3 regions of the Priestia flexa genome follow, and region 2 is predicted to be linked to each of the others. Evidence: riboswitches for the same ligand, from Rfam matches in the RefSeq annotation. Region 2 holds a riboswitch; each other region holds the start of a gene.

Region 1 (3,270 bases), 1.1 Mb from region 2:
TATCATCCCGGAACCTTACGGAGTGACGCTCATTATTGCACCGTGGAACTACCCGTTTCAACTAGCTATTTCACCATTAATTGGCGCTATTGCAGCGGGCAATACAGCAATTATTAAGCCGTCGGAACTGACGCCTAATGTTTCAAGGGTAATGGAAGAATTGCTTGCCAAAACGTTTGACCCTTCGTTTGTTACAGTTATAGAAGGAGCTGTGGAAACGACTCAAATCTTATTGAAGCAACCGCTGGATTATATTTTCTTTACAGGAAGCGTCAATGTTGGAAAAGTCATTATGCAAGAAGCAGGAAAGCAGCTCATTCCAGTCACGTTAGAGCTAGGAGGTAAGAGCCCTTGTATTGTGCATAGAGATGCAAATGTTGAACTTGCGGCTAAGCGCATCATGTTTGGTAAAAGTATGAATGCTGGTCAAACATGCGTTGCTCCAGACTACTTGTTAGTTCATAAAGACGTAAAGGTTCAGCTTATTGCACAGCTACAGAAAGCCGTAACGCAGTTTTATGGCGAAGATGCACTCACAAGCGGGCGTTATGGCAGAATTGTCAGTGAGAGACACTTCGATCGTTTAATTGAGTTTTTACAAGATGGAAAAGCTGTAATTGGCGGTAATTATAATGAAGAAACGCTCCAGATTGCTCCAACCGTCTTAGACGAAGTAAAATGGGATTCAAGCGTTATGCAAGACGAAATTTTCGGTCCAATTTTACCTCTTATTGAATATGAAAGTGTAGATGAGGTCGTAAGTGCAGTTCATCAAAAAGCAAAGCCGCTAGCTCTATATTTGTTTTCAGAAAGTGAAGAGGTTCAGCAGCAAATTATTAACACGGTTTCATTTGGGGGAGGGTGCATTAACGATACGATTATGCACCTGGCAACGCCGCACCTGCCATTTGGAGGAGTTGGAGAGAGTGGAATCGGTCAATATCACGGTGAGGCAAGCTTTAAAACGTTTTCACACTTTAAAAGCGTGCTGAAGCAAACAACAAAGTTTGATTTTGCCTTTAAGTATCCGTCTGATAACCAAAGTCTAAAAACGATTAAAAAGTTTTTGAAATAACGTCAAACGAAAGGGCTTCTTTATAAGAAGCCCTGTTTGTTATGAGTGCACGATGGTTTGAGATAGAGGCCATTGCTCTTGTTTGTAGGCCATGTCCCAAAATAGATACTCAAGTTCGCAACTTTTGATAAAATGCTCTTTCATACGTCTACGTTCCTCAGCTGAAGCTTTTTCTGCTAACTCATCTAATTTGTCACAAAACCATTTTGTCGTTTCTTTCATTTCTCCATTGGTATAAAAGGAAATCCATTCGTAAAAAGGGTGATCCGGTGTTAAGTTCACTTCGCTTGCAATGCGCTCGCCAATTTCAACGTATGTCCATGGACATGGCAGTAGCACAGCAATAATTTCACCTAGTGTCCCTGTATGTGCGACCGTCATCATGTGACTAATATAATGATTTGCTGTTGGTGCTAAGGGCTGATGCTTCATATCTTCATAACGAATGCCAGCTACTTTACAAAAATTATTATGAGGATGGACTTCACTATGTAAAACAATTGAAATACCGTTATTAAACACTTCCATTTCATCACGGGTACTACATTTTGTTAACGCCGCACCGTATATGCGAACAAAAGCAGTTAAATATTCATAATCCTGTGACACATAATGAATTAAAGCTTCTTTTGGAACTTTTCCTTCCTTAATACCTGCAACAAATGGATGTTGCAAGATGGCATCGTAAATGTAAGCTGCTTCTTTGCGTAATTGAGCTGAAAATGACAATTGATATTCCTCCCTAATTGAATCCACAAGGAACGCACTTATAAACGTAGGCAATAACAAAAAAACACCCCATTATATGGAGTGGTAAAGACAGTTGTTGGTGTATTACACGACAACGCCGTACCACTTTCCTACGCTGGTATAAGCCAGATCAGGTTCAAAGGGATCAAGATTCCTTGTCTCAGCCAAACGGCACCCCTAGTGGATTCTTTCATTTTATTCTTATTCAATTTAACATAAAAAAAAGAATTATACAAAAGTTTAGAAAGAATGGTTCAAAAGTAACGGAAAGTAGTAGTTTGAATAGTGATATTTTTTAAAAAATAAACGAGATAAATTACCTATGAAACTAGTAACTAAACGATTGAAGTAGTTAATGAAAAAATGAGAAAATTGTCACGAATCTTGTCGGAATGTGCAAAGGCTGTGCTATCATGCTATAATAATTGTAAGCTCGTTACGTTTAAACAAGCTCAATTAAAGAATTAAGCTACAAATTGAAGAGGTATTTAGCTGAAGCTAAATGGCCTTTTCAGTTTGCCTAGTTTAATATAAATTAGTCCTGTCAATTTAGTAGGAATTATATTTTTTAAGGAGGTTGTTTAATGAATCTATCAGCATGGGATTTATTTGTGGATCTTGGTTTCATCTCACTGTTATTAGTGGCTGGTACCATTATTCGAGCAAAGGTCAGGTGGGTACAAAACTTATTTTTACCTGCGAGTATTATTGCCGGAATATTGGGTTTAGCATTAGGGCCAAACGGTATTGGCCTCATTCCATTCACTGATCAAATTGGAACTTATCCAGGTATTCTAATCGCGGTTATTTTTGGTGCAATTCCAATTGCAACTCAAAGTGTAAAGTTTAAAGAAATAGCGGGTCGCGTAGGTAGTATGTGGTCGTATTCTCAAATGATTATGCTAGCAATGTGGGGCGTCGGTTTACTATTTTCATTGCTGCTATTAAATAACGTTTGGGGAGATTTAAACTTAGGATTTGGCTTGTTATTAGCAGCAGGATTTATCGGTGGACATGGAACAGCGGCTGCTGTCGGAGACGCGTTTGCAAAGCAAGGATGGGAAGAAGGGTTATCGCTAGCGATGACATCAGCAACAATTGGTGTTATTTGCTCAATCGTAGTAGGGTTGGCGTTCATTAAATATTATTCGAAAAAAGGTGAAACAAATTATCTTGCAAGATTTGAAGACTTACCACGAGAATTAAGAACAGGATTAATCCCCCCTGAAAAGCGCACTTCTACAAAAATGGATACGGTATCATCGATTGCTGTTGATCCACTTGTCTTACATGTGGCTTTAGTGACAATTATCGCATTAGGTGGCTACTATTTAAGTGAGCTAGGTCAAACGTTGTTGCCTTCAGTAACAATACCGGCTTTTTCACTAGCTTTTCTTGTAGGTTTAGCTATTAAAGGTATTATGAAGAAAACGAATAGCGATCAG
Region 2 (3,270 bases):
TGGAAACTTCCCTGTACCTAAAAGCAAACGAGATGCAAATTCATATTTTCCTATTTTCAACATAACTTTCATCCTCCTCCTACAAATGAAACAATCTCTAATAAATCGCCTTCTGATAGCAACGCTTTTTCATGATCTTGCTTTTGTAAAATTTTTTTATTTAACTCGACAATAACCACTTTCTCGTGTAAATCTCTTGATTCCAATAGTTGAGAAACCGTCTGAATTGAGGAATCTATATCAACGCTTTTCCCATTAATTATTAAGTTCAATACGTTCCCTCCATTTCTCTTTGTAAGCGAAAAGCCGTAAAAAAGGAATGTTTTGGATGTTCACCCATCATTTGTTCCGCCATAATTTTCCCTGTAATCGCACTTAGTAAAATACCGTTTCGGTAGTGCCCACAAGCTAAGTAAACATTATCTAGCTCAGGGTGCTGTCCTAAATACGGCCACCCATCTACGGTTTGCGGACGAAGTCCTGCCCATGCTTTTTCAAACGATGCATTTGCAAGTGATGGAACGAGAGAAATCGCTTTGCTAATTAGAAATTCAATAGCTTCTGCAGATACGTGCTTCGTGTAATCATGGGCGCGCTTTGTAGCTCCAATCACTACTCTTCCTCCTGCTTTTGGAACAATATAAAATCCTTCATCTAAAAAAATAGTCTTTTGAATGCTTGGCTGATTCGTCGTGAGAGATATACACTCACCTTTAATAGGAAACAGATGCTTTGGATGAATAGCGGCCACCAGCTCTTTTGTCCAAGCACCTGCACTTACCATCACTTGGTCGCTGTAAAAGTTGCCCGCTGATGTCCGAACGCCAACTACCTTTTTGTTATCGTATATAAAGTGATGGACATGACAGTTCTCATAAATTGCCGCTTGATGGTATAAAGCTCCGTGTGCCAAAGCATGAGTTAGCTTAGCTGGCATCAGCTGTCCATCTTTTGGGATGCTAATCGCCCCGTATGTATCAGGGGTTAAGAGCGGTTCAGCTTCACTTGCTGCGTCAGGAGATAACCACCTAACGTCTGAATCCCACCGTCTGTGGCGCTCCGCTTTGTCTTGTAGCACGTTTGCTTCAGCTTCAGTTGTTGCTACTTTTAACAAGCCTTTTTGAATGAGCTCAACATCAATATTTGTTTTTTCTTTTAATTCAGCTACCAGATTCGGAAAAAGTGCTCTACTTCGAATGGCTAGTTCCAAAAGAGGCCCTTCTTCATCAATTTCAGCTTGTGCTCCTAATATTCCAGCAGCTGCTCCCGATGCTTCACAACCAATCTGATTTTTTTCCAAAATGGCTACCTTATACCCCATTTTAGAAAGCTGATACGCGGTTGAAGCTCCAATGACTCCACCACCAATAACGAGCGCATCATAATGTGCCTCCATATGTATCACTCCACTTTCGTAGTTGTTCACCGTATTCCTTTGCCGCTTGTAACGGGTTTTCATCTTTAAATACACCAGCCATGACAGCGACGCCATGTGCCCCTGTACTCAATACCTCTCTTACATTGCAAGGCATAACTCCCCCGATTGCAATTACCGGTATCTGCACTGAATCAACGACTTGTTTCAGCTGTTCAAGTCCCCGAGGTGTTTGACCCAGTTTTGATTGCGATGGATAGATATGACCATAAATGACATAGTCGACGCCTGATTGTTCAGCTTCCTTTGCTTCTTTAACGCTGTGTACAGATTTACCAACAATCAATTGCTGAAAATGTGCTTTTACTCCTTGAGCACTTAGACTGTGATAAGCCAAATGCACACCTTTGACTTGAGCAGCAAAAGCTACATCTACTCGATCGTTAACAATTAGCTTTGAAGCCGGAACTTCTTTTTTCAGGTCTCCAATAAGCACTTCTAACTCTCGTGCCGTTCGCTCTTTTTCTCGAATATGGATAGCTCCTACATATGGTTCAATGTCTCTGATAATTTTCAAAAGCTGTTCAAGAGGCTGTTTCCCTGTTGACACAGCGTGTAACTTGGGTACCATAGCATCCTCACCTTTATTTCGACATAAACGTAAAAAACCACTCTACAACGTAGAGTGGTTTGGCATGCATTAATTATGTAAACATGGCTCATCCACTTCCCTACGCTGGTACAAACCAGATCAGGTTCAAAGGGTCCGAATTTTTCGTCTCAGCCATAAAGGCTCCCCTAGTGATTTTTTCTAATATTTTCACTTTTCATTTAGAAGTATAACATATTTGTGAGTGATTACAACCTACTGGACCGTTTTTCTCATGTATTGAGCTAATAATCTTCGAGCTCTTTTTCTTTTTCCCTATGCTCTTCCCACAGAAATGAGCTCAGTAAGATGGCAAATGTTAAAATATAAAATCCGTAGAATAACAAAGCAGCTATACTGTTGACCATTAAAAAGATAAAACTAATGACTTGTCCCGCAATTGTTACAATCAATAAAATATATTTCCATACTTCACGTTTTCTCATTAAACTTATCTCCACTTTTCAAATCCTAATTTCAATGCTCTTCTCTCTATTATAACAAGTTTCGAGTATGAGTAAGGAATATCTGATCAAAATAAAACAATTGTCCCAAAAACGATAAGAGAAGAGCGTCACGTTTGTTAAAGTATCATCGGCTATCTACTTATTCCCTTTCCTTTTTACCCTTAAACTAATCATCTTAAATGTGCTAAGCCCCCTCTTCCTTTTTTAGTCTTCACCCTTTTTCTGATGGTCTACAAAGTACATAAACCCATTGAGAAAAGCCATACTATCTATTAGAAGTTTTTTTATTGACTTTTAACTTCTTCTTGTTTAATATCAATTACGCTATCAAGAAATATAATTCCTATCAAATTACTGGGGGTTTAACAAAAAATGAAAAAATCAGTTGCATTTTTATTCCTTTTATTAGCGTTCACAGTTGTCCTAGCAGCTTGTGGCTCAAATGACAAAGAAACAAATAACGCAAGTAAAAGTGATCAAGATTTATACGAAAAAGTAAAAGAGGATGGCGTTCTGACAATTGGAACAGAAGGTACGTATCCTCCATTTACGTTCCATGACGACGCTAATAAGCTAACAGGCTTTGACGTTGAAATTGCACAAGAAGTTGCAAAACGTCTTGGCGTGAAAGCTGAATTTAAAGAAACACAGTGGGATGGAATGTTTGCTGGTCTAGACGCAAAGCGCTTTGACATGATTGCTAACCAAGTTGGAATTCGCCCAGACCGTGAAGAAAAATACGACTTCTCTGACCCATACATTGAGTCTGCAGCGGTGCT
Region 3 (3,270 bases), 320 kb from region 2:
TGAAAATAAACAGGGTGTTGATTTAGCATTTCTTTGTACCAATCAATCGGAAAAAATTCTTCTGAACGCGTTTGGAATTTTGGTATCTCAGTTACCGGAATTACTTCTTGTTTCATTGTTCGTTCCTCCTTCTATAGAGATGGAAAAGAGTAAATGCTCTCTAAACTTTTTGTACATACAGTTCGATAAAATGAACCTATAGTTCAAAATGTACCTTAATTATATAGGGGGTATTGTTTGCTCATCAACTGAAATAGAAAAGTTGAGCGTAAAGAAATAGAAAAATGTAAATGATATCCATATGTCGATGTGCTAGCTGAAATATACATTTGTAGCTCTACTCATAAGAACGTGATAGGATATTAACTAGAATTGAGATATAAAGGCGGTATGAAAGATGATTAAAGCAATTGTGTTTGACTTTGATGGATTAATTGTAGATACAGAATCAGTTTGGTATGAAGTATACTGCGATATGCTAGAACCTCGTGGCGTACATTTGAAAATTGAAGAGTTTGCGTCTTATATAGGAACGGATACTAAAGCGCTTTACGACTTTTTATATGAGCAGTTTGGTCGTGAATTAACGAAGGAAGAAATTGCAAAAGAGTCATTAAAGCGTCACCAAGAAAAAATGAAGCAGCTTGCAGCTCGTGAAGGCGTTCTTGAGTATTTAAAAGAAGCGAAAGAATTAGGACTGAAAATTGGTTTAGCTAGCAGTTCAGACCGTGCATGGGTTACGTCGTTTTTAAAGGAATTAGATCTCCTTGGTCATTTCGAAGTGATGCAAACGCGTGGCGACGTGGAAAAAGTTAAGCCAGATCCAGCTCTTTATAAGCAAACAGTTGAAAAGTTAGGCGTAAAACCTTCTGAAGCCATTGCTTTTGAAGACTCAGCCAACGGTGCAAAAGCTGCGATTGCTGCGGGTTTACAATGTGTAATTGTGCCGAATCGTCTCTCTGCACATTTGACGTTTGAAACGTATCACTTACGCATTGCCTCTATGAAAGAGAAGTCGTTGCAAGAAGTAATTGAACAGGTAAGTCATTAAAAAAGTGGAGCTAGCATTAGCTCCACTTTCTATGGTTCTAAGTGTATTTTTGGGAACGGAATATGAGGCGGTTGTATTACTGTCCAACTTGTCAAAAGAAGTAAGTATAGAAAAGGAGGGATTTTAAGCTGAATAGCTCGTCCCTAGTCTTCTATACTTAGTAGGCATCCGATAGAATTAAACATAACGCTATTGTGGCTTTGAAGGTCAAATTAGAATTCTGCAAATTGTATTGAACTATATAAGGTAGTGTGGTACAACTAATAGAGGTAATAATCAGATAGTTTTACAAAAAAATAGTCATTATCAAACCACTAGGGGTGCTTTTCAAAGCTGAGAGAGACGCTTGTCTTAACCCTTATAACCTGAACTAGGTAATACTAGCGTAGGAAAGAGGTATTGTGTGCTACATCTATGACTTTTACGTGATGTAAGAGGGATACATGTGTATATTCAAGCGCTTCTTTTCTATGAAAAGAAGCGCTTTTTTATGTGGTTTAGAAGGAGGGAATTGGCATGAATATTACGGATGTAGTAAAGCAAGTAGATGACAAACGAGATGAGCTTATTGAACTTTTGACCAAGCTCATATCTTACAAAACACCAGCACCACCTGCACGTAATACAAAAGAAGCGCAGAGCTATATTGCGCGGCTGTTGGAAAGCTATGGTTTTGAAACAGATATGTGGGACGTGTATCCAAATGATCCTAACGTTGTTGGAACATTAAAGGGAACAAATCGAAGTGGGTACCAGAGCTTAATTATTAATGGACATATTGATGTTGCAGCTGTTAACGAAGACGAAGGATGGAATGCTGATCCGTTTCAAGCGAGGTGCGGTGAAGAATTTATTACGGGGAGAGGCGCTGCCGATATGAAAGGCGGACTCGCTGGTGCGCTGTTTGCTATTAAGCTTCTACGTGAAGCTGGAGTGGAGTTTCCTGGTGATTTAGTGTTTCAGTCAGTTATCGGTGAAGAGGTTGGAGAAGCAGGTACCCTTGAATGCTGCAAGCGAGGATATAGCGCAGACTTTGCGGTTGTGGTTGATACAAGTGATTTGCAAATCCAAGGTCAAGGTGGAGTCATTACCGGGTGGATAACTGTGAAAAGTAAGCAAACATATCATGATGCCACAAGAAGACAAATGATTCATGCCGGCGGCGGTTTGTTGGGAGCCAGTGCAATTGAAAAAATGACGAAATTAATTGGTGCACTACAAGAGTTAGAGCGCCACTGGGCTGTTGTCAAAAGCTACCCTGGCTTTCCGCCTGGAACAAATACAATCAATCCAGCGGTTATTGAAGGTGGTCGCCACGCAGCGTTTATCGCAGATGAGTGCAGGCTGTGGGTGACCGTTCATTATTATCCAAATGAATCGTATGAAGAAGTAGCGAAAGAAGTAGAAGACCATCTGTTACAGGTTGCAAAAGCAGATCGGTGGCTAAGAGAAAATCTCCCAACGTTTAAGTGGGGAGGAACATCAATGATTGAAGATAGAGGTGAAATTTTCCCTGCATTTGAAGTAGATAGAAATCACCCAGCAGTTCACTCGTTAGTCAGTGCTCATAGAGAAGTGACAATGAAAGAAGCGAAAGTCAACGTCTCTCCAACGGTTACGGACGGTGGCTGGCTAGCTGATGCAGGTATAGCTACAGCTATTTATGGCCCAGGCGAATTAACGGAAGCACACGCTGTTAATGAAAAGCTGTCCGTTGATCAATTACTCGATTACACGAAAGTGATGGTTCAGTTTATTTATGAGTGGCTACATACAAAAAAGGAGAGTGCCTAATGAGATTCAGTGAACGTTTATATGAAAAAGTAAAGCCTATTTGGAAGCAAACGCATGAGCATCCCTTTGTAAAGGGGATGGGAGAAGGGACGTTAGAGCAAGAGAAGTTTCGCTTTTATATGGTACAAGATTACGTGTATTTAATTGATTATGCGAAGCTATTTGCACTTGGAGCAGTAAAAGCAACAGATGTTCAAACGATGGGGAAATTTGCAGCGTTATTACATTCAACAATCAACGAAGAGATGGAGCTACATAGACAATATGCAAAACGTTTTTTAATTACTCCTGAAGAACTAGAAACAGCAGAGCCCGCGCCAACAACGCTTGCTTACACGCACTATATGCTTCACGTTTCTCAAAACGGAACGCTAGCTGAGCTTGTTGCCGCACTGCTCCCGTGCATGTGGAGCTATTGGGAAATT

The links. Region 2 has a riboswitch for thiamine pyrophosphate ahead of tenI (thiazole tautomerase TenI). Riboswitches for the same ligand answer to the same signal wherever they lie in the genome.
Region 1: it holds a riboswitch for thiamine pyrophosphate, as region 2 does, so the genes downstream of both, tenA (thiaminase II) here and tenI (thiazole tautomerase TenI) in region 2, are expected to answer to the same signal.
Region 3: it holds a riboswitch for thiamine pyrophosphate, as region 2 does, so the genes downstream of both, LZP85_RS03215 (acetylornithine deacetylase) here and tenI (thiazole tautomerase TenI) in region 2, are expected to answer to the same signal.

The regions. Positions count from the first base shown of each region.
Region 1 is NZ_CP090431.1:1,431,823-1,435,092, forward strand. Features, by position in the region: gene LZP85_RS07260 (aldehyde dehydrogenase) at 1-1,075, shown strand, start outside; gene tenA (thiaminase II) at 1,115-1,804, opposite strand; TPP riboswitch at 1,916-2,014, opposite strand; gene LZP85_RS07270 (sodium/glutamate symporter) at 2,410-3,270, shown strand, end outside.
Region 2 is NZ_CP090431.1:311,720-314,989, reverse strand. Features, by position in the region: gene LZP85_RS01660 (thiazole synthase) at 1-63, opposite strand, end outside; gene thiS (sulfur carrier protein ThiS) at 69-272, opposite strand; gene thiO (glycine oxidase ThiO) at 269-1,396, opposite strand; gene tenI (thiazole tautomerase TenI) at 1,380-2,006, opposite strand; TPP riboswitch at 2,087-2,185, opposite strand; gene LZP85_RS01640 (hypothetical protein) at 2,270-2,470, opposite strand; gene LZP85_RS01635 (amino acid ABC transporter substrate-binding protein) at 2,864-3,270, shown strand, end outside.
Region 3 is NZ_CP090431.1:629,721-632,990, forward strand. Features, by position in the region: gene LZP85_RS03205 (cytochrome P450) at 1-116, opposite strand, end outside; gene LZP85_RS03210 (HAD family hydrolase) at 398-1,051, shown strand; TPP riboswitch at 1,358-1,460, shown strand; gene LZP85_RS03215 (acetylornithine deacetylase) at 1,568-2,845, shown strand; gene tenA (thiaminase II) at 2,845-3,270, shown strand, end outside.